2 regions of the Pseudoalteromonas sp. NGC95 genome follow, and region 2 is predicted to be linked to the other one. Evidence: predicted binding sites of a transcription regulator. Region 2 holds the regulator's gene; the other holds the start of a gene.
What was found. The regulator MetJ, encoded in region 2, represses methionine synthesis genes. The targets are predictions, from matches to a motif close to TAGACGTCTAGACGTCTA.

Region 1: the regulator MetJ is predicted to act here: its motif matches at 8,230-8,247, upstream of metK (methionine adenosyltransferase).

Annotation. Positions count from the first base shown of each region.
Region 1 is NZ_JADYWR010000008.1:41,672-52,321, forward strand. Features, by position in the region: gene I6E70_RS09150 (bifunctional diguanylate cyclase/phosphodiesterase) at 1-1,748, opposite strand, end outside; gene panP (pyridoxal-dependent aspartate 1-decarboxylase PanP) at 2,013-3,638, shown strand; gene serA (phosphoglycerate dehydrogenase) at 3,692-4,921, opposite strand; gene rpiA (ribose-5-phosphate isomerase RpiA) at 4,931-5,584, opposite strand; gene I6E70_RS09170 (5-formyltetrahydrofolate cyclo-ligase) at 5,638-6,234, opposite strand; gene I6E70_RS09175 (hypothetical protein) at 6,253-6,801, opposite strand; gene metK (methionine adenosyltransferase) at 6,977-8,128, opposite strand; gene tkt (transketolase) at 8,433-10,424, shown strand; gene ppnP (pyrimidine/purine nucleoside phosphorylase) at 10,609-10,650, shown strand, end outside.
Region 2 is NZ_JADYWR010000001.1:446,893-457,542, forward strand. Features, by position in the region: gene I6E70_RS02015 (pilus assembly protein PilM) at 1-218, opposite strand, end outside; gene I6E70_RS02020 (penicillin-binding protein 1A) at 349-2,841, shown strand; gene metL (bifunctional aspartate kinase/homoserine dehydrogenase II) at 2,906-5,251, opposite strand; gene metB (cystathionine gamma-synthase) at 5,257-6,504, opposite strand; gene metJ (met regulon transcriptional regulator MetJ) at 6,794-7,114, shown strand; gene I6E70_RS02040 (malic enzyme-like NAD(P)-binding protein) at 7,198-8,439, opposite strand; gene rpmE (50S ribosomal protein L31) at 9,127-9,342, opposite strand; gene priA (primosomal protein N') at 9,573-10,650, shown strand, end outside.

The DNA.
Region 1 (10,650 bases), on a different contig from region 2:
AATTGCAAACCAAGTTGATTAGCAAAACTGGCTATATGTTCAATAAATAAATAGATATCTTTGTCATTCACTATTTGCTTTATTAGTGCGCCATCTAGCTTAATACCATCTACTTCCAGCTTAAGTACGTTTGATATATTTGAATAACCACTACCAAAGTCATCAATAATAACCTTAACGCCTTTCGTTTTAACCATTCCAATAAATGCTTTCACCTCAGAAAAGTTGGCAATAGCTTGGGTTTCTAAAAGCTCTAGTGTGATATTACCAGGATGCGGGTAGCGCTTAAGTTCGTCCGCAATAAACTCACTTAAATTAGGGTCGAGCATATCTTGTGCTGTTATATTTAAACTCCAGCAAATATCGGTTTTTCTAAAGCGACTAACACATTGTGAAAATAGAGTACGGGTAAGTATTCCGTCCATTCTTGAGCGAGTAACAACATTTAAAAATGCATCAGGTTTCAACACTTCCCCTTGCGCCGTTACCATTCGAGCTAAACATTCGTATTGAACGACCTTGTTGGTATTTGTATCAATAATGGGTTGAAAGTAAGGCACTATACGGTTGTTATCAAACGCTTCACGCACCTCTTTAGCCATTTCAACATTGTATTGATATTGCGTTTTTACATCGTGTAGCGCTTTTGAGTAGTTAACTACGCTATGCCTGCCTTGTTTGGCTTGCAGTGCCGCTATATGAGCGTTTTCAAGTAGTAGTGATTTATTGCCACTGGCAATACCTGCACATAGGGTTATGTAAATAAAAGGGTCAGTTAACACTGGGGTATTAAAGTTATATGTTTTTACGAGATCGGTAAATTCGTCATTACTCATTTCTTTAGGCGCGAGTAATACTATTTTGTTGGTTGCTAGTCTGTATATATGGCAATGCGCAGAGCTTCTGAGTTTAAAGTGAATGAGTAAGTTTTTCATTACTTTATCACCCACTTCAGTGCCGTAGAAACTGTTTATATCTTCTATTTCATTAACCCAAATAACGGCTAACTGCATGTGATGAGCATTACTTTTTTTAATAAAGTACTCAAGAGCAATATGATTAGAAAAACCAGTACTTGAGTCAGTTGCTAAAGAGCGCTTTAGTAAATAAATATATATGGCGGCAACAAGTATCGCGATAAAAAAGAAGAAGCTCGCCATTGCAGCAGCTTTCGATACACTTTCTTTAAGTTTCTCGTTTAAATTGTAAATAGTTATATCGGCACCCGTTAAATAGGTATTGCCGTTAATAGGGTCAACGTAAGGAATAAAAATAGTTTTAAAGTGGCCCCACTGATCGCTCGATATTTCAAATACAGGCTCGGTTGAGTAAAAAGCACTTATATTTGCATCGGTAGCTTCAGGGTAGAGATCTAAAAATTGAGTTACCTTGCCATTATTCTGATCGTCTTGCGTGTAGCTTGATGAGCTAAAAAGCACCTTACCGTCTTTTAAAATCATTGAATAGACATAAGCAATATCAAGTGCTTGAGCAAACTCAGAGAGTTGTTTACTTTTATCTTGATAGTAAGAAAAACTTATGTTGTCGCCTTGATTAACCGCACTTAAGTAATTTTCACCTAGAATATGTTTAACGCTGGTGGCGGCATTAAGTAAGCGATTATCAACCGACTGCATTATTTCAGCACGCGTGGTTTGGTAAGTGTAGTAAACATAGGTAAGCAAGCTTATTAAAAATAAGCTAAAGCCTGCCACTATCCAACTAACTTTGACTCTTCCTTCTGGCATATGTGTCCCTTTTTTGTTATCAAATTTATTATACCCAAAATAAGTCAATGCCCAATAAATAATTAGGTTTGGTAGAGTTTTAATTAAATTATCATTTTTTTGTCATCGCTTTGATTGCTTTTATAGGTTTAAACGAGACATTTTAGTTATATTGCAGTAAAGTTAGCGCAATTTTTAAAGAAACACGATTGCTCTAAATGTCCTAATAATTAGGCGTTTTTGATGGGTAAGCGCGTGTTTTAGCTACACACACTAGGTATTGAGATGGATCAAAAGCGTTGTGCCGTCGCCTCTAAAGAAAGCCTTAAGCGTATATTTACTGTACCTGAAGCGCCAGACTCAACTTTAAGCAAAATCGAGCTTGAAATTTCGAGTAATTTAGCAGGTTTTCTAAACGAAAATATAGCGGCAATTGAAAAACCATTACATGAAATCGAAAAAGATTTTCAGTCGGCAGTGATCCCAGAGGATCCAACGTTTGTATCTGCTTATGCCCAAGACATAATGGAGCAACTTGTTGCACATTCTGTGCATACAGCTGCGCCTAGCTTTATTGGTCACATGACCTCTGCCTTGCCGCATTTCTTATTACCGCTGTCAAAATTGATGGTAGGGCTAAATCAAAATCTAGTAAAAATAGAAACGTCTAAAGCGTTTACGCCTCTTGAGCGTCAAGTGCTTGGAATGATGCATCATTTAGCTTATGGACAAGAAGACTCGTTTTATTCTAAATGGATGCACAGTGCTAAAACCTCATTAGGTGCATTTTGCTCTGGTGGAACGGTTGCTAATATTACTGCGCTTTGGATTGCTCGAAACCGCTTATTAAAACCCGATGGCGATTTTAGAGGTATCGGCGCACAAGGCCTAATTGCCGGTATGCTGCATTACGGCTATAAAGGTTTAGCAGTATTAATATCAGAACGCGGACATTACTCATTAGGTAAATCGGTTGATTTACTCGGTATTGGCCGCGATAACTTAATTGGCATTAAAACCTGCGAAAATAATAAAGTTGATGTAGGAGCTATGCGCGAAAAAGCACGTGAGCTTGAATCGCAAGGCATTAAAGTAATGGCGATTATTGGGGTAGCGGGTACAACCGAAACCGGTAATATTGACCCTCTTGATGAAATGGCCGACTTAGCACAAGACATTAACTGCCATTTTCATGTAGATGCTGCATGGGGAGGAGCAACCCTTTTATCGAACACGCATCGCCCTTTACTAAAAGGGATTGAGCGAGCAGATTCAATTACCATCGATGCACATAAACAAATGTATGTACCAATGGGAGCGGGCTTAGTTTTATTTAAAGATCCCGCTGCAACTGATGCAATAGAGCATCACGCTGAGTACATATTACGTAAAGGTTCAAAAGACTTAGGTAGCCACACGCTTGAAGGCAGCCGACCTGGTATGGCAATGTTAGTACATGCTTGCTTACGTGTTATTGGTCGTAAAGGTTACGAAATGCTGATTGATCGAAGCATCAAAAAAGCACATTACTTTGCTGATTTAATTAAAGCTGATGAAGACTTTGAGCTTATTTCGGAGCCTGAGTTGTGCTTATTAACGTATCGTTATGTACCTAAGCAAATTAAACAAGCAATAGCCGATGCTGATGCAGCAACTCGGTTAGATATTTTTGCTTCACTGAACCGTTTTACTGCCAGTATGCAAAAACGTCAGCGAGAGTCTGGTCGCTCATTTGTATCACGTACACGCTTAACGCCTTCTAAATACGACAATCAACCAACGGTTGTATTTAGAGTGGTCCTTGCTAACCCGCTTACCTCAGGCGCTATTTTAAAAGAGATATTAGCTGAGCAAAAAGAGTTGGCTGCAACAGATCCGGTATTCAAAAAATACTTAAGAAAGTATATGTAATCTAAATACAAAAAAGGGTCCATAAGGACCCTTCTTAATATCAAAAGTACTTATTAATGTAAAATACGTGCTCTAATTGTACCTTCAACAGCGCTTAGTTCTTTAAGTGCTACTTCAGATTGATCTGTATCTACATCAATAACTACATAACCAATAGATGCGTCTGTTTGTAGGTATTGCGCAGCAATGTTAATACCGTGCTGTGCAAACGCTTGGTTAATTTGCGTTAGTACACCAGGGCGGTTGTGGTGCACGTGTAATAAACGGCTACGATTAGCAAGCTCTGGTAGTGATACCTCAGGAAAGTTAACAGCTGTAATAGTTGAGCCATTATCTGAGTATTTAGCCAGTTTACCCGCTACTTCAATACCAATGTTTTCTTGCGCTTCTTGTGTAGAACCACCAATGTGCGGCGTTAAAATAACATTGTCGAATTGGCGCAGTGGCGATACAAATTCTTCATCGTTAGATTTTGGCTCAGTAGGGAACACATCGATTGCTGCACCACTTAGTTTTTTCTCTGTTAGTGCTTCTGCAAGTGCATCAATATCAACAACAGTTCCGCGTGAAGCGTTGATCAAAATAGATCCCTGCTTCATAACAGCAAGTTCTGCGCTACCAATAAGATTTTTAGTTTGCGGTGTTTCTGGTACGTGTAAACTAATAATATCAGAGCGTTGTAATAGCTGAGTTAGGTTGTGAACTTGCTTTGCATTACCCAGTGATAACTTATCTTCGATATCGTAAAACTCCACGTTCATACCGATATTTTCAGCCATAATACCTAGCTGAGTACCAATGTGACCGTAGCCAATAATACCTAATGTTTTACCACGTGCTTCAAACGAACCATTTGCTGTTTTTAACCAGCCACCACGATGAGCCGCTGCATTACGCTCTGGAATACCACGTAATAAAAGTAGGATTTCACCAAGTACAAGTTCAGCAACTGAACGAGTATTAGAAAATGGTGCGTTAAATACAGCAATACCGCGTTCGCGTGCTGCATCTAAATCAACTTGGTTTGTACCAATACAAAAACACCCAACAGCAACTAGCTTGTCAGCTGAGTCTAATACGGCTTGGTTAATATGAGTACGAGAACGAAGTCCTACAAAGTGAACATCTTTAATGCGCTCTTTTAATTCGTCCTCAGGTAAGGATGTTTTAACGTAGTCGATATTGCTGTAACCGTTACGTTTTAGCGTTTCAACAGCGCTTTGGTGAACACCTTCAAGCAAGAGAATTTTAATTTTGTCTTTTGCTAACGATACCTTACTCATAACCTCATCCTATTTAATTTGTGGCCCATTTTTAGTACCGATAATCACTTTATCAGCACCACGCATTGCAAATAGGCCGTTGGTAACTACGCCAACAATTGAATTTATTTGTGCTTCAAGTTGTTTAGCATTGGTAATTTTTAAGTTAAATACATCTAATATAACGTTACCGTTATCGGTAACTACGCCTTGGCGATAAACAGGGTCACCACCAAGCTTTAATAATTCTCGTGCAACGTAGCTGCGCGCCATTGGAATAACTTCTACCGGAAGCGGGAAGTCGCCTAATGTTTTTACTAATTTGGTGTCATCTACAATGCACACAAATTGTTTAGCTACTGCGGCTACTATTTTTTCGCGAGTGAGGGCTGCACCGCCACCTTTAATCATTTCGTTTTGATCGTTTATTTCGTCAGCACCGTCAACGTATACATCTAAAGCAGCAACGTTATTAAGCTCAAATACTTCAATACCTAACGCTTGTAGGCGCTCGGTTGAGGCTTCTGAGCTTGATACAGCGCCTACAATAGTGTCCTTTACTGAACCAAGGGCATCAATAAAGTGATTAACAGTAGAGCCTGTACCCACACCTACAATAGTGTTTTCTTTTACAAACTCGAGTGCTGCCCAAGCAGCTGCTTTTTTTAATTCATCTTGTGTCATTGCTTTGTGCTCATGTATGTCAGAAATATGCGGTTAGTAATCAAATTTAATTGTTACCAACAGTATGTTTTATCTGGGGTGATAATGGTTTTAAGTGGTACATCCCACGACTCGATTGGTAGGGCCTCAACTTTTTGGCATTCATGTGCAAGGCCAATTAGTTGCGGTTTTTGCCAATTTTGTTCATGTAAACGCGCCAATGTCCGGTCGTAAAACCCACCTCCCATTCCTAGGCGATTACCTTGTTTATCAAATGCAACTAATGGCATAAGGAGGTAATCAAGCACTGGTAATGGGCATATTTGAGAGCAGTTCAGCTTAGGCTCCAAGATACCATAGCGATTTGCTCTCATGGGTGAGTTTTTCTCATAGCGCTGAAATAGTAAATTAGCGCCATTGAATGGGTGTATTATAGGTAGGTAAACGGTATGGTTTAAACTCCATAATTCTTTAATTAACAATGAAGTGTCTAGTTCCCCATCGTTACTCAAGTAAATGGCAATATGCTTTGAATTCGTTGTTTTTTCGCTTTTTAAATGTTGAATAAAATTCATTTTTAGCGATTGCGCAGCAATTATTTGCTGATTATTTGACAAGTTTTTACGGGTATTACGAATTTCTGCTCTTATTTTTGCGCGTTTATTACTCATTAAATTAATTAGCCATTCTTAAAAAGAGAATAAATCGGGAAAAATTAAAAAAACAGCCAGTACGACTAGCAAAATGGTGGCAGTCGCAATCAATGAATATAAAAGTAAGTTACTGCGTTTTTTAGGAGGCGCTAAATCATCATCTAGCATTAGATCGTCACCTTGCCATTCGTCAATACTTTCGTCTGGTGCTTTTAATTGAGCTTCAGGAAGGCGTTGCTCTAACTCGTCTAGCTTTTCTTCAAGGCGAATTAAGCTGCTAGTGATGTAATCGAGTGCATCAAAAATACGTTCGTCACGTTGGTTGTTATTTGCAGCAGGGTTTGAGCCATTTTGAATGATGTTTGAAACAGCTTGAAGCTTACTTTTAATGCCTAAGCCTGCTAGTAACTTAGCCTGTTTTAACGCTTTGTCTTTATCGCTTGGTGCAAACAGTGGCTTACCTTTAAAAAAAAGAGCTACTTTTTCATCTGACGTTTTTAATTTTGCAGCTAAATTTGTGCATGCTGTTTTTATGTCAACGTTATCGGCAAGTCCTGCAAATATAACGCGAAAGTTATCGGCCATTTAACTGTCCCTAAAGCTTTTATAATGAAATGAGTATATACCTAAAGTACAAAAGAATTCGAGGTCGATTTAATAGTTATTTTGTAGACGCTCTACAAACAATATAGCGAATAAGTTTTAGATGCAAAAACGGCCCTTAAAAGGGCCGTTTTTAATTTACTACAACAATTTTGGCTTAAAGGCCAGCAGCTGCGCGAAGTGCGTCTGCTTTATCTGTACGTTCCCAAGGGAATTCGTCACGACCAAAGTGGCCATAAGCCGCTGTAGGAAGGTAGATAGGGCGCTCTAAATCAAGCATTTGAATTAAGCCGTAAGGGCGCAGGTCAAAATGTTCACGAATAAGCTCGATTAAACGGCTTTCTTCTAGCTTGCTTGTACCAAACGTTTCAACGCTGATAGAAGTAGGCTCTGCAACACCAATTGCGTAAGAAACTTGTAGCTCACACTTGTCAGCAAGACCAGCAGCAACAATGTTTTTAGCAACGTAACGTGCAGCGTATGCTGCTGAACGGTCAACTTTTGATGGATCTTTACCAGAGAATGCACCACCACCGTGACGAGCCATACCACCGTATGTATCTACAATGATTTTACGACCAGTTAAACCACAATCGCCCATTGGTCCGCCAATAACAAAGCGACCTGTTGGGTTAATGAAAAACTTAGTTGCACTTGTAATAAGTTCTGCAGGAAGTACCGGCTTGATGATTGTTTCCATCACAGCTTCTACTAAATCTTTTTGCGAAATGTCTTCGCTGTGCTGAGTAGAAAGTACAACAGCATCAATACCTACTGGCTTACCGTTTTCGTATGCAAAAGTAACTTGAGATTTTGCATCTGGACGTAACCAATTAAGCTCGCCGCTTTTGCGTACTTGCGCTTGGCGCTGTACTAAACGGTGTGAGTAAGTAATTGGAGCAGGCATTAGTACTTCTGTTTCGTTACATGCGTAACCAAACATTAAGCCTTGGTCGCCAGCGCCTTGCTCTTCTGGGCTAGTACGGTCAACACCTTGGTTAATGTCAGGAGACTGTTTACCAATAGTGTTCAAAATTGCACATGAATCGGCATCAAAGCCCATGTCTGAATTTGTGTAGCCAATGTCACGAATTGTTTTACGTGTAATTTCTTCGATATCAACCCATGCGCTAGTAGTGATTTCACCACCAACCATAACCATACCGGTTTTTACGTAAGTTTCGCATGCAACACGGGCATGAGAGTCTTGCTCTAGGATAGCATCAAGTACCGCATCAGAGATTTGATCGGCGATTTTATCCGGATGACCTTCAGAAACTGATTCAGAAGTAAATAAATGTTTTGCCATTGTAATTCTGCTCACAAATATTGCGCTTCACAAACGTCGGTATTAGCGCTAAAAAATTAAGGGGCGTATTTTATCGAAAACAAAACACCTTGCATAGTGTTTTTACGCCTAGACGTCTAAATAAAATTACTAATAACTTTTTGGTCTTAAAAAATATTCATAATGCCTCACTTTTATAGGGTTTTTAATTGCACACAGCCCCCACAATAAGTAAGAATGGTCGGTATAAACGAACCCAAGTTACTTGGGTGCATAAACAAACACATAAATACCCGCGCAAATACACATAAAGGTAGGAGAATTCATGCCATCTCGCAAAGAACTTGCAAATGCTATTCGCGTCTTGTCAATGGACGCAGTACAAAAGGCCAAATCTGGTCACCCTGGAGCCCCTATGGGCATGGCTGATATCGCAGAAGTATTATGGCGCGATTATCTAAAACATAACCCAACGAATCCAGAGTGGGCTGACCGTGACAGATTTATTCTTTCAAACGGCCACGGTTCAATGCTTATCTATTCTCTATTGCACCTAAGTGGTTACGACTTACCACTGGACGAAATTAAAAACTTCCGTCAAATGCATTCTAAAACACCAGGTCACCCTGAATATGGCTATGCACCAGGAATCGAAACTACTACGGGTCCATTAGGTCAAGGGATCACAAATGCCGTAGGTATGGCAATTGCTGAAAAAGCACTTGCTGCACAGTTTAACCGTGAAGGTCACGATATTGTTGATCACTTTACCTATGCATTTATGGGCGATGGCTGCCTTATGGAAGGTATTTCTCATGAAGCAGGTTCACTTGCAGGCACATTAGGTCTGGGTAAACTTGTTGCATTTTGGGATGACAACGGCATTTCAATCGATGGCGAAGTAGAAGGTTGGTTTACAGATGATACACCAGCTCGCTTTAAAGCATACGGTTGGCATGTAATTAGTGGTGTTGATGGCCACGACAGCGATGCTGTAAGTGCTGCAATTGCAGAGGCAAAAAGCGTTACCGATAAACCTTCACTAATTTGTTGTAAAACAATTATTGGTTACGGCTCACCTAATAAATCTGGTAGCCACGATTGTCACGGTGCTCCACTAGGTGATGACGAAATTAAAGCATCTCGCGAATTTCTAGGTTGGACTGGCGATGCGTTCGAAATTCCTGATGATATTTACGCACAGTGGGATGGCAAAGAAAAAGGCAAGCAGCTTGAATCAAGCTGGGACGAAAAATTTGCAGCATACGCAAAAGCATACCCAGAGCTTGCAACTGAATACAAACGTCGTATTAATAACGAACTGCCTGGCGATTGGGCTGCAAAATCACAAGCGTACATTGAGCAATTACAAGCAAACCCTGCAAACCCAGCGTCTCGTAAAGCATCGCAAAATGCATTAAACGCATTTGGTCCGTTATTACCAGAATTTATGGGTGGTTCAGCCGATTTAGCAGGCTCAAACTTAACAATTTGGGATGGCTCTAAAGGTTTAACACGCGATGATGCAAGCGGTAACTACATTTACTACGGTGTACGTGAGTTTGGTATGTCGGCAATTATGAATGGTATTGCCCTTCATAAAGGCTTTATTCCTTACGGTGCTACGTTCTTAATGTTTGTAGAATATGCAAAAAATGCTGTGCGTATGGCTGCATTAATGAAGCAACCAAGCATTTTTGTATACACGCACGATTCAATTGGTTTAGGTGAAGATGGTCCAACTCACCAACCAGTAGAGCAAATTGCAAGCATGCGTTTAACGCCTAACTTATACAACTGGCGTCCATGTGACCAAGTTGAGTCGGCAATTGCATGGCAACAAGCTATTGAGCGTAAAGACGGCCCTACATCGCTTATCTTTACTCGCCAAGGTCTTGAGCAACAAGCACGTGACGCACAGCAATTAGCAGACGTTAAAAAGGGTGGTTACATCCTTAGCTGTGACGGCAATCCAGAGATTATCTTTATTGCGACGGGCTCTGAAGTGCAACTAGCACAAGATTCAGCAAGCGAACTACGCAGCCAAGGTAAAAAGGTACGTGTTGTATCTATGCCATGTACTGATGCCTTTGAAGACCAAAGCGCAGCATACAAAGAAAGCGTATTACCGGCATCTGTTTCACGCCGCGTAGCAGTAGAAGCTGGTATTGCTGACTACTGGTACAAGTACGTAGGCCTAAACGGCGCAGTAGTAGGTATGACTACCTTTGGTGAGTCAGCACCTGCAGGCGAGCTGTTTGAGCACTTTGGTTTTACAGTGGCAAACATTGTAAGCAAAGCAAACGAGCTTTTTTAATCGCTTTGATTAAATAAAGTAAGTAATTGAAAAACCCGCACATGTTGCGGGTTTTTTTATGCCCTTACATGAAGCAACTTCACCTTGAACAATGCAGCTTTCCTTGCAAGAAAGTAAGCTATCAGGCAAGGTAGTGCGATAAAATTTACAAATAAAAATCTTAAATTAATAGCAGGAGCTAAAAATGCCAAAGTTCGATAACGTGAGTGTAGTAAAAAAAGCCAAT
Region 2 (10,650 bases):
GGTAATTTTTTTCTTAATTTTGTAATTACGTTACCAATCGCTTCAATATCTTGAATTGTGCGCTCACTCATTGCGCCTTTTGGCATCGGCTCAATTGCAAGTGCTTCGAGTCGAAATCCAGTTTCAATTTCACGTAAAAGCACAGCCTTAATAGAGTGTGATCCAATATCAATTCCTACCATCATTTGGGACGGTTTTTGAAATAGTTGACTTAGCATGTTTCAACTTGGCCTTTGTTTTAATAATAAACAAGTTATAATTTTTATATGAAAAAATATTATTCATTTTTTAATCAATATATACTAGCAGTCAAAACTCGCAATTGGGAGTCCATTTAGGGAAATATAAGTGATTTTATTAAAACGAACTTTACAATTTTTTATCATTTGTGTGTTAATTGGTCTGATTACTTTGATCAGTCTTTATTACTACGTTAAACCTGATATCCCCAGTGTGCAAGTTTTAAAAGACGTGCAATTACAAACTCCTATGCAAGTATTCACTAAAGATGGGCTTTTAATCAATCAATTTGGTGAAAAACGTCGTATTCCAGTGACTATTGATGAAATTCCTCAAACACTCATTAATGCATTTTTAGCGACAGAAGATAATCGATTTTACGATCATATAGGCATAGACCCTATTGGTATAGTACGTTCGGCTGTTGTTCTTATATCTACTGGCGAGAAAAAACAAGGTGCAAGTACTATTACTATGCAGCTTGCTCGTAATTTCTTTTTAACACGCGAAAAAGCATATATTCGTAAAGTTAAAGAAATATTTATAGCGCTTCATATTGAAGGAGTGTTAACAAAAGACGAAATTTTAGAGCTTTACCTTAATAAAATAGAATTAGGTAATCGTGCTTTCGGTATTGGTGCAGCAGCGCAAGTTTATTACGGTAAAGAGCTAAAAGATTTAACACTTGCACAAATGGCGATGATTGCAGGTTTACCTAAAGCACCTTCAGCTTTAAACCCAATTCGTAACCCAACGCGTGCAAAAGCACGCCGAAATGTAGTTTTAGGCCGTTTACTGACCGAAGACTATATAACACAAGAGCAATATAACGAAGCAACTAGCCAACCTATTACAGCTTATTTTCACGGTGCAGAAATAAACTTATACGCACCGTATATCTCTGAAATGGTGCGCGCTGAAATGGTTTCGCGCTATGGGGTAGATAAAGCCTACAACTCTGGTTTTAAAATTTTTACCTCAGTAGAGTCAAAGGTTCAAAAAGCAGCGCAAAACGCACTAGTAAATAACTTACACAGTTACGATATGCGTCATGGTTTTAGAGGTCCAACTGATGTTTTATGGAATCCTGAAACACAACCAGCTTTAACTGAGCAACAAATACTCAATAAATTACAGAGCGTAAATGAGTTAGGCACTTTAAAAGTTGCAGCAGTACTTAGTGTTAATAATAAAACAGCTACAGTACTACTTAAAAACGGTGAGCAAGCAACCCTCAGTTGGGATAGTTTAAAATGGGCGCGTAAGTATATTACTCGCTACCGCCAAAGCTTTGCTCCAAAAGCAGCTACTGATATTTTAACGCCAGGTATGCAAATATGGGTACGTCAAAACGAAGATAACAGCTACTTATTAAGCCAAATACCAGAAGCATCAAGCGCTATTGTATCCCTCGATCCACAAGACGGTAGAATAAAAGCTATTGTAGGGGGTTATAGCTTTGAGCAAAGTCAATACAACCGAGCGATACAAGCTAAGCGTCAAGTGGGTTCTAATATAAAACCTTTTATATATTCAGCAGCACTTGAAAAAGGTTACACGCTTGCGTCTATATTAAATGATGCACCTATAAACCAATGGGATAAGAGCCAAGGCGTAGCATGGCGTCCTAAAAACAGCCCTGCTGTTTACAACGGTCCTATTCGAATTCGCCGTGCTTTAGCACAGTCTAAAAACGTTATTTCGGTGCGCTTACTACGTGGTGTTGGATTGCAACGTACAGCTGATCACTTACTAAAATTTGGTTTTAAAGACGCTGACATTAACCGTAGTGAATCATTAGCACTTGGTAGTGCTTCTATTACCCCACTTGAACTTGCAAGAGGCATGAGCACATTTGCCAATGGCGGTCATTTAATTGAACCTTACTTTATCTCAGAAATTCAAGACGCTTACGGCAATGTATTGTTTAAAGCAAACCCTGCTCTTGCCTGTGACGAAGAGCCTTTGCCAACAAACAATGCACTCTCAATGCATAATAGTGATGATGAAATGGAGCAAACGAAAAAATGTGCGCCGAGAATTATTTCTAAGCAAAATGCATTTTTAATTGCTGATGCTATGAATAGTGCAATTTGGGGGGGTGGTAGCTGGGCTCATAAAACAGGTTGGAGTGGAACCGGTTGGCGAGCACAAGCGCTAGATCGTCGCGACATTTCAGGTAAAACAGGCACAACTAATGACTCAGTAGATACCTGGTTTAGCGGTTTTAATAGTAATGTGATGACCTCAGTTTGGGTTGGCTTTGATAATCCGGGCAACGCTCTTGGTCGCTCTACATATAATAACAACCTAGATAGCAGCCAAATATCAGGTGCGGAATCTGGCGCTAAAACCGCGCAGCCAGCTTGGATTGAATTTATGAAAGCGGCACTTGAAGGCAAGCCTGAAGCCCCAATTGAGCCGCCTGAGGGACTTGTTTCTATTCGTATTGATTTAGCTACCGGCTTACTTAGCCATAAAAATGATTACACGAGTCGATTTGAATATTTTGAAAAAGGTACTGCACCTACAAAGTATGTGCTATCTCAGCCTAACGATATATTTGAAGAAGACACTAAAACAGAAGAAGAGCTATTTTAATAATATGTATGTAATACAAAAACGGCAGCTTATTTAAGCTGCCGTTTTTGTTTAAGCCAAAGGTTTATTTTAAGTTTTGAACAAGCCAATATAAATCAGAGTGCACACCCGCAGCGGTCACTTCTCTACCCGCTCCTGGCCCCTGAATCACTAATGCGTTATCGCTATACCATTTGCTATTAATTACAAAAATATTATCGCCAGGTGTAAGGTTTGCTAACGCATCGCCATTAGGCACATACGCTATTCCCACTTTAGCAATTACTTCACCTTGTGTGATTTCTAACAAGCCCGTATATCTAAGTACTAAATTTTTAGACTTTGCTATCACTGCATGCTCTTCGATGAACGCGTCTAGCTGTGCTTTTTTATTTAAAAAGTCATCCCAACTTCCCAGCGCAAGTTCATCTGGCATCAATGCCGATAAGCTAATATCGTCAAGTTCAAGCTCAACACCTAGCTCTCGAGCTAAAATAAGTAGCTTACGCTGCATATCTCGCCCAGATAAATCTTCGCGAGGGTCTGGCTCTGTGAATCCCATTTTCTGAGCTTCCAGTAGCAACTCAGAAAATGGCCTTGTTCCATCATATTTACTGCATAACCACGAAAGCGTGCCTGAGAAAACACCTTCTATACGTGTTATTTTATCGCCACTATTTTGCAAATCAGCCAAAGCAAAGTTAATAGGTAAGCCAGCGCCTACACTGGTGTTATATCGCCAATGTAAATTACGTTCTGTAATATTACTACGAAGTGCTTTATACCAAGTAGTCGGTGCTGTTCCAGCGTATTTATTAGCACTAATTAAATGACAGTTTCTATCTACAAAGTCTGGATATAACAAGCTAAATTGTTCACTTGCGGTAATATCAATTACAATTTTATGCTCGTAATCGAGCTCATTTATAGCATTCAGTAAATCTGCAGATTGATAGCTATTTGCCTCATGCTGCCATTGAGTTTTCCATTGCTGTGTATTAATACCACTTGCATTAAACAGCATTTTTTTAGAGCGAATTAGACCGACTAATTTAATACTAAAGTCATCCGATAAACGCTCAAATTGTGCCGATAACTGTTTAATGAAAACGTCGCCAACGTTACCAAGCCCCGCAACTATAATTGCGATTTCTTGGCCTTTATTAATTAGCTTATCGTGTAAGTCACTTTGTATATCACTATCTATAAATTGATCGGTAAGCAATAAAGCATAGCCAGTATCTTGATGGACAAAACGAGGTTTTATGCTGTGGAGTTTTAATAAATCTAATGCTTGTAAGCTTAATGTATTAACGTCTTGCTCAGGCGCTACAATTGCACAACCGTTTAAATTTGACTCGCTAATATTTGCCCTACCCGCAAAATAATTAATAACCAGATAAGTTTGTGCTGCAGGTACTACTAAATACACTTCACCATTATGGTTAAAGTGATGAAGGCTATGCTGAATAAGCTGACTAACACTTGCAACCTCACCTTCACTTAATCCTTCAACCATTAATAGGTCAACATTTTGCAACGTGGTTATAAAGCGCTTTTTCTTCGCTGAACCTTCTTTGACTATATCTGTTGGACTTGCTTGTACGTCAAAACTACTGCGAACAGCTAGCTTAATATCTGTGTTTTTAAGTGGCGATAGTGTTTTTGCATGTAATACAGGGTTACCTAAACGAGCTAATAAATTAGCTTGCCCACGGCAAATTTTGCCGTATTTAATCGCTTTTTTTACCTTTCGAGGATCAGTGCTATACACTCCCTGTGTATCAGTCCAAATACATACTTGCTTAGCATTGCAATAATTTGCAAGTAGTGTTGCACTGTAGTCACTGCCATTTCGGCCAAGCGTTACTGTCTCGCCTTTGATATCTGCGGCAATAAACCCAGTAACAACATTTATTTTATTAGGCAAAATTAACTGCCCACATTGCTGCGCATTTTGCGCATGCATTAATTCGCCATCATTTAAGGTAAAAAGAGTACGTGCATCTTGAGCGCATGCCTCAATATTTAGCTGCTGTAAATAAGTAGAGAGTAAACGTGCTGACCACAGTTCGCCATGTGCAAGTAATGCAGCCTCTTTTAGCTGCTCAGCTTGAGCAAGTTCTGCAATATAGCTAAGTTCGATACTTAGTGTTTTAAGTGCACTTCGTTTTAAATCGGCTTCTAATAGCAGCTCTATTAAATCACTTTGATGGTTATTTAACTGCAGTAAAATATCAGCTACTGCTTGAGTATCTTGTTTTTGATAGCTTTGCCAAAGTAATACTAGCGTATCGGTTGTCTTACCCGCAGCCGATACCACCACACAATCACCCGGTTGAGTATGTGTAATTATTATTTTTGCTACGCTTTGGTATCGCTCACTTGAGCTTAAACTCGAGCCACCAAATTTATGTATACAATTAACCATATTAATCACCAAAGCGCCGGACGAGCTGCACTTAATTTAACGTTACCACCAGAAGTGCCTGCTCCTTTGCCTACACGGCCAACATTTTTATTTTGCCCTGGTTTTACAAGTTCAAACACTCGCTCAAAATCAGCGACTAAATCGTGTATATCTTCAATACCTACCGAAATACGAATAAGCGTATCGCCCACGCCCGCTTCTAAACGTGCTGTTGCCTCCATACCTGCGTGCGTCATAGTTGCAGGGTGACAAATTAAGCTCTCTACGCCACCTAGTGACTCAGCTAAACTAAACGTTTTAAGGCTAGTTAAAAATGCCGCAGCGTCGTTTATATCGCCTTTAATATCAAAACTAACCATGCCACCAAAACCAAGTTGCTGTGCTTTAGCTAGCTCATGTTGAGGATGTGACTCAAGACCTGGGTAGTAAACTTGGCTTACATATTCAGAGCTTTCAAGATACTTAGCTATTGCCAGTGCATTTTCTTGATGCTGCCTTAGGCGCACATTTAAAGTACGTAAACCACGAAGCGTTAAATAGCTATCAAAAGGCGCACCCGTAATACCAATGTTATTAGCCCACCAAGCAAGCTCATCGCCTAACTCTTGTGTTGCGGCAATAACAGCGCCGCCTACTACATCTGAGTGTCCGTTAATGTATTTAGTGGTTGAATGCACCACAATATCTACACCAAAATTAATAGGATTTTGTAAAGCAGGCGACAAAAACGTGTTATCTGCAGCCACCAATGCACCGCATTGCTTTGCAACATCGGTAACCGCTTTAATATCTGTTAAACGAAGTACTGGGTTACTTGGGGTTTCTATCCAAATAAGCTTAGGTTTAATTACTAAAATTTGTTGAAGACTTTCTTCTTTTGTTAAATCTAATATTTCGAGCTTTAGTAGTCCGCGTTTTTGTAAAGATGTAAATAAACGATAGCTGCCACCATAACAATCATGTGGAATTACTAACGTATCGTCACTATTAAGTAGCTGAGTAGCTAAATGCACGGCAGCCATGCCTGTAGCTGTAATTATGCCACGAGCGCCACCTTCAAGCTTAGCAAGCGTCTCAGCTAAAATATCACGATTAGGATTACCGCTACGACCATAATCATACTCACGCTTAGTATCAAAGTCGGCAAACGAATAAGTAGTCGATAAATAAATTGGCGGTACCACCGCACCATGATGTTTATCAGCATCAACGCCGTTACGTACAGCAATGGTCGCTTTGTTTTTTTCGCTCATATTCGTCACCTGATTAATTTGGATGTTTAGACGTCTAAAAGAGTAAGTTATCCGTTTTGATAAGTCAAAGTATTTTAAAGCTCTAGATGGCTAAAAGTAGAAGGGGCCTCTGCGAATAACACATTTTAGCTCACAAAAGTGTGCTTATCTTTACACCTACAATAGGCTTATTAAGATAGATCGGTATCTATTATTTGACTATCTTTTTTAAATCGATAGAATTTCACGCATATTTACACGCTTTTTATACCGTGTGAGAAATTAATAATCTGAGGCAACGATACATCTTATGGCTAAATGGAATGGTGAGTATATTCACCCATACGCAGAACACGGTAAAAAATCAGAGCAAGTTAAAAAGATCACCGTTTCGATCCCGCTAAATGTATTAAAGGTATTAACTGACGAACGTACACGTCGTCAAATCAATAACCTTCGCCATGCTACAAATAGTGAATTGCTATGTGAGGCATTTTTGCATGCTTTTACTGGCCAACCTTTACCAAATGACGATGACTTACGTAAAGATAACGCCGAAAAAGTGCCAGAAGAAGTTAAAAAAATAATGCAAGAAATGGGTCTAGAAGTACCCGTTTTAAACGAAGAATAAATATTACAAAGACAAAAAAAACCTCAGTAATTACTGAGGTTTTTTTATGTCTAAATTTTATTGTATAGCTCTACTGTATAGATTTACTGCATATAGTTTTCAGGTAGCTCAATTTGTGCAACACCTGACTCAATAGCAGCAAGTGCAACAGCTCTTGCTATACGCGGCAGTAAACGTGGATCCATTGGTTTTGGAATAATATACTGCGCACCAAATTCTAGTTTATCTACACCAGCGGCTTTTAAAACTTCTGCAGGTACTGGCTCTTTGGCAATACTTCGAATAGCATCTACTGCAGCAATTTTCATTTCATCGTTAATAGCGCTTGCACGTACATCAAGCGCACCACGGAAAATAAACGGGAAACATAAAACATTATTAACTTGGTTAGGGTAATCAGAGCGCCCTGTTGCCATGATTAAATCGTTGCGTGCGCCGTGCGCAAGTGCAGGATCAATCTCAGGATCTGGATTTGAACATGCAAACACAACTGGTTTTGCAGCCATTAGCTTTAAATCTTCAGCCGCTAATAAGTTAGGGCCAGAAACACCCACAAATACATCTGCATCTGCAATTACATCTTGCAATGTACGCTTATCGGTATTATTAGCAAAAAGCTGTTTGTATTCATTTAAGTCATCGCGGCGGGTATGAATAACACCTTTGCGGTCAAGCATATAAATGTGTTCACGCAGTGCGCCACACTTAATTAACAGCTCCATACACGCAACAGCGGCAGCGCCTGCACCTAAACATACAATAATTGCATCTTCAATTGACTTACCTTGTACTTCTAGCGCATTTAACATACCAGCAGCCGTTACAATGGCAGTACCGTGTTGATCGTCATGAAAAACAGGAATACTACAACGCTCTATTAATGCTTTTTCTATTTCAAAACACTCTGGTGCTTTAATATCTTCAAGGTTAATACCACCGAATGTGTCGGCAATGTTGGCAACCGTATTAATAAAGTCTTCTGTTGTTTTGTGCTTAACTTCAATATCGATAGAATCAAGCCCTGCAAAACGTTTAAACAATAACGCTTTACCTTCCATTACAGGCTTAGACGCTAAAGGACCTAAATTACCAAGGCCTAGAATTGCAGTACCATTAGTAATAACCGCAACCATGTTACCTTTACCAGTATATTTATAAGCATTTGCAGGATCTGCAGCTATTTCACGTACAGGTTCGGCAACACCTGGGCTATACGCAAGTGCAAGATCATGAGCCGTTTCAGCTGGTTTTGTAAGCTCAATGCTAATTTTACCTGGTACGGGATGTGAGTGGTAATGTAGTGCTTGTTCACGAAAGTCAGACATAACGCGATGGTATCCTGCAATTTAAGTTAAAGTGAGAGATGGAGTCTTGGGGTACGATACCCTTATTATTTTTAAATTCCAAGCAATATCAGGTCTATCCTGTTATATGCTATATCCTTTAATTTTAAGAGGTTTTTCAGTAACTTTGCAGGATTATATCAACATTTAATAAATAAAAATTCACCTAAAAAGTAAGTTTTAAGGTGCTTTTATGCCTATCAAAATCTTATAAAATGTATACTTAAAGTATCAGCATAAACTTAGAATAACAGCCTACTACCCTACTTTAAAAACAGATAAGCCCACGTTAGCTACTTTTATCAACCTAGTTAAAAATTGTACTATTTAAAATATAGAGAATATCTATCGATTTGTCTGTAAAGGATTATGTATACTCAGAATAAGAATAGGAAATAGTTATGCAAAAGGAGGGGATAGTTAAAATCAACGAAATAATACCAATCTGCTTATATATGGGGTCTATTTAACGTTAAGAAAATTACGCTAGAACTAGGCAAAAATTTTTGTATCTAATTGTTCTAAATAAAAAATTTTAACGACGTTATAGTGCAATTTAATTCGTTAAATTGCTCAAAGATTTATGTAGGTTAGTTTAAGATAATAAATAACAAATTTTAGGCACAAAAAAAGCACCCTAAGGTGCTTTTTTTAACTAAACAGCAATAATTACTTCTTGCTGGCAAGTGCACCGAAGCGCTTGTTGAAGCGATCAACACGTCCGCCAGTGTCTAAAACTTTTTGCTTACCAGTGTAAAACGGGTGACACGCAGAACATACGTCTAAGTGAATGTCTTTACAAAGAGTTGAGCTAGTTTCGAATTTATTTCCACATGAACATGTTGCAGAAATTACTTCGTACTTAGGGTGAATACCTTCTTTCATAGGAACCTCTAGTTAAGGCCGCATCGCTCTCCAAACCCGGAGTTTGGCACCATACGTCGTTAAAACAAATTTGTTGGTGGCGGATTTTATCCAACAACCTCCCCCCACACAAGTATTTATTTATATTTTTGCCAAAAAAGTGAACAATCTCTGTCTCAAGCGCTATTGCTAGTAGGTTTTTAGCGTTATTTTTAGTACATTACAGCATTAATTTTACGGGTTGAGTTGTTATGAGTTTTGTTGAAGTTGCTATTAAAGTCCCGCTTCCACGCACCTTTGATTATAAAATAGAAGAACAGCTCAGTGGCTTATCAACTCCTTTACTACCTGGCATGCGGGTTTTGGTACCTTTTGGTAATCAAAAGAAAGTAGCGGTTGTTTTGAGTATTAAAAGCAGTACCGACGTCCCTTTAAATAAAATTAAAAATATTATAGAGGTAATAGACGACGCCCCTATTTTAAGTGCCCAGCATTTAGAACTCCTTAGCTTTACTGCCCGCTATTATTGCTATCCATTAGGCGAAACTATTCATATAGCGCTACCTGGTGCACTTCGCCAAGGTGAATCGCCTGATAAAACCAGTATTAATATGGTTGCCCTGACAGAAAAAGGTGCAAAAGTACCGTCATTAAAAGCTAAAACACAGCTCAACCTATTAAAGCAGTTATCGCAATCAGGTAAGTCATCATTAACTGAGTTAAAAGCACTGGGCTTTAGTAAAAAAACAATAGATAGCTTAATAGATAAAGAACTCATAACACAAACTATTGAGCACGATAACCAATGGCAAAGTGTTGCGCCAACCGTCGGTAGTAAACCAGTACTTAATAAAGAACAAGCGGTTGCTTGCACAGCTATAAATCAAAGTACTGGCTTTAGCAGCTTCTTATTAGAAGGCGTAACGGGCAGCGGTAAAACCGAAGTGTATTTACAGTGCCTAGAAGAAGTACTCAAACGTGGCGAGCAAGCCCTCGTACTCGTGCCCGAAATCGGCCTAACACCACAAACCGTAAACCGTTTTCGCCGCCGCTTTCCTGATACACCCATTATGCTTTGGCACTCAGCACTTACCGACAACGAACGTTTACAAACATGGCGTTTTTGCGAAAAAGGCAGTTGCGCGATAGTTATTGGCACGCGTTCGAGTATTTTTCTGCCATTTTTAAAACTCGGTATGATTGTTGTTGATGAAGAACACGACTCGTCATTTAAACAACAAGATACCCTTCGTTACCATGCTCGTGATTTAGCCGCTTACAGAGCTTTTCAGCATAAAATTCCGCTTATATTAGGCAGCGCCACACCCG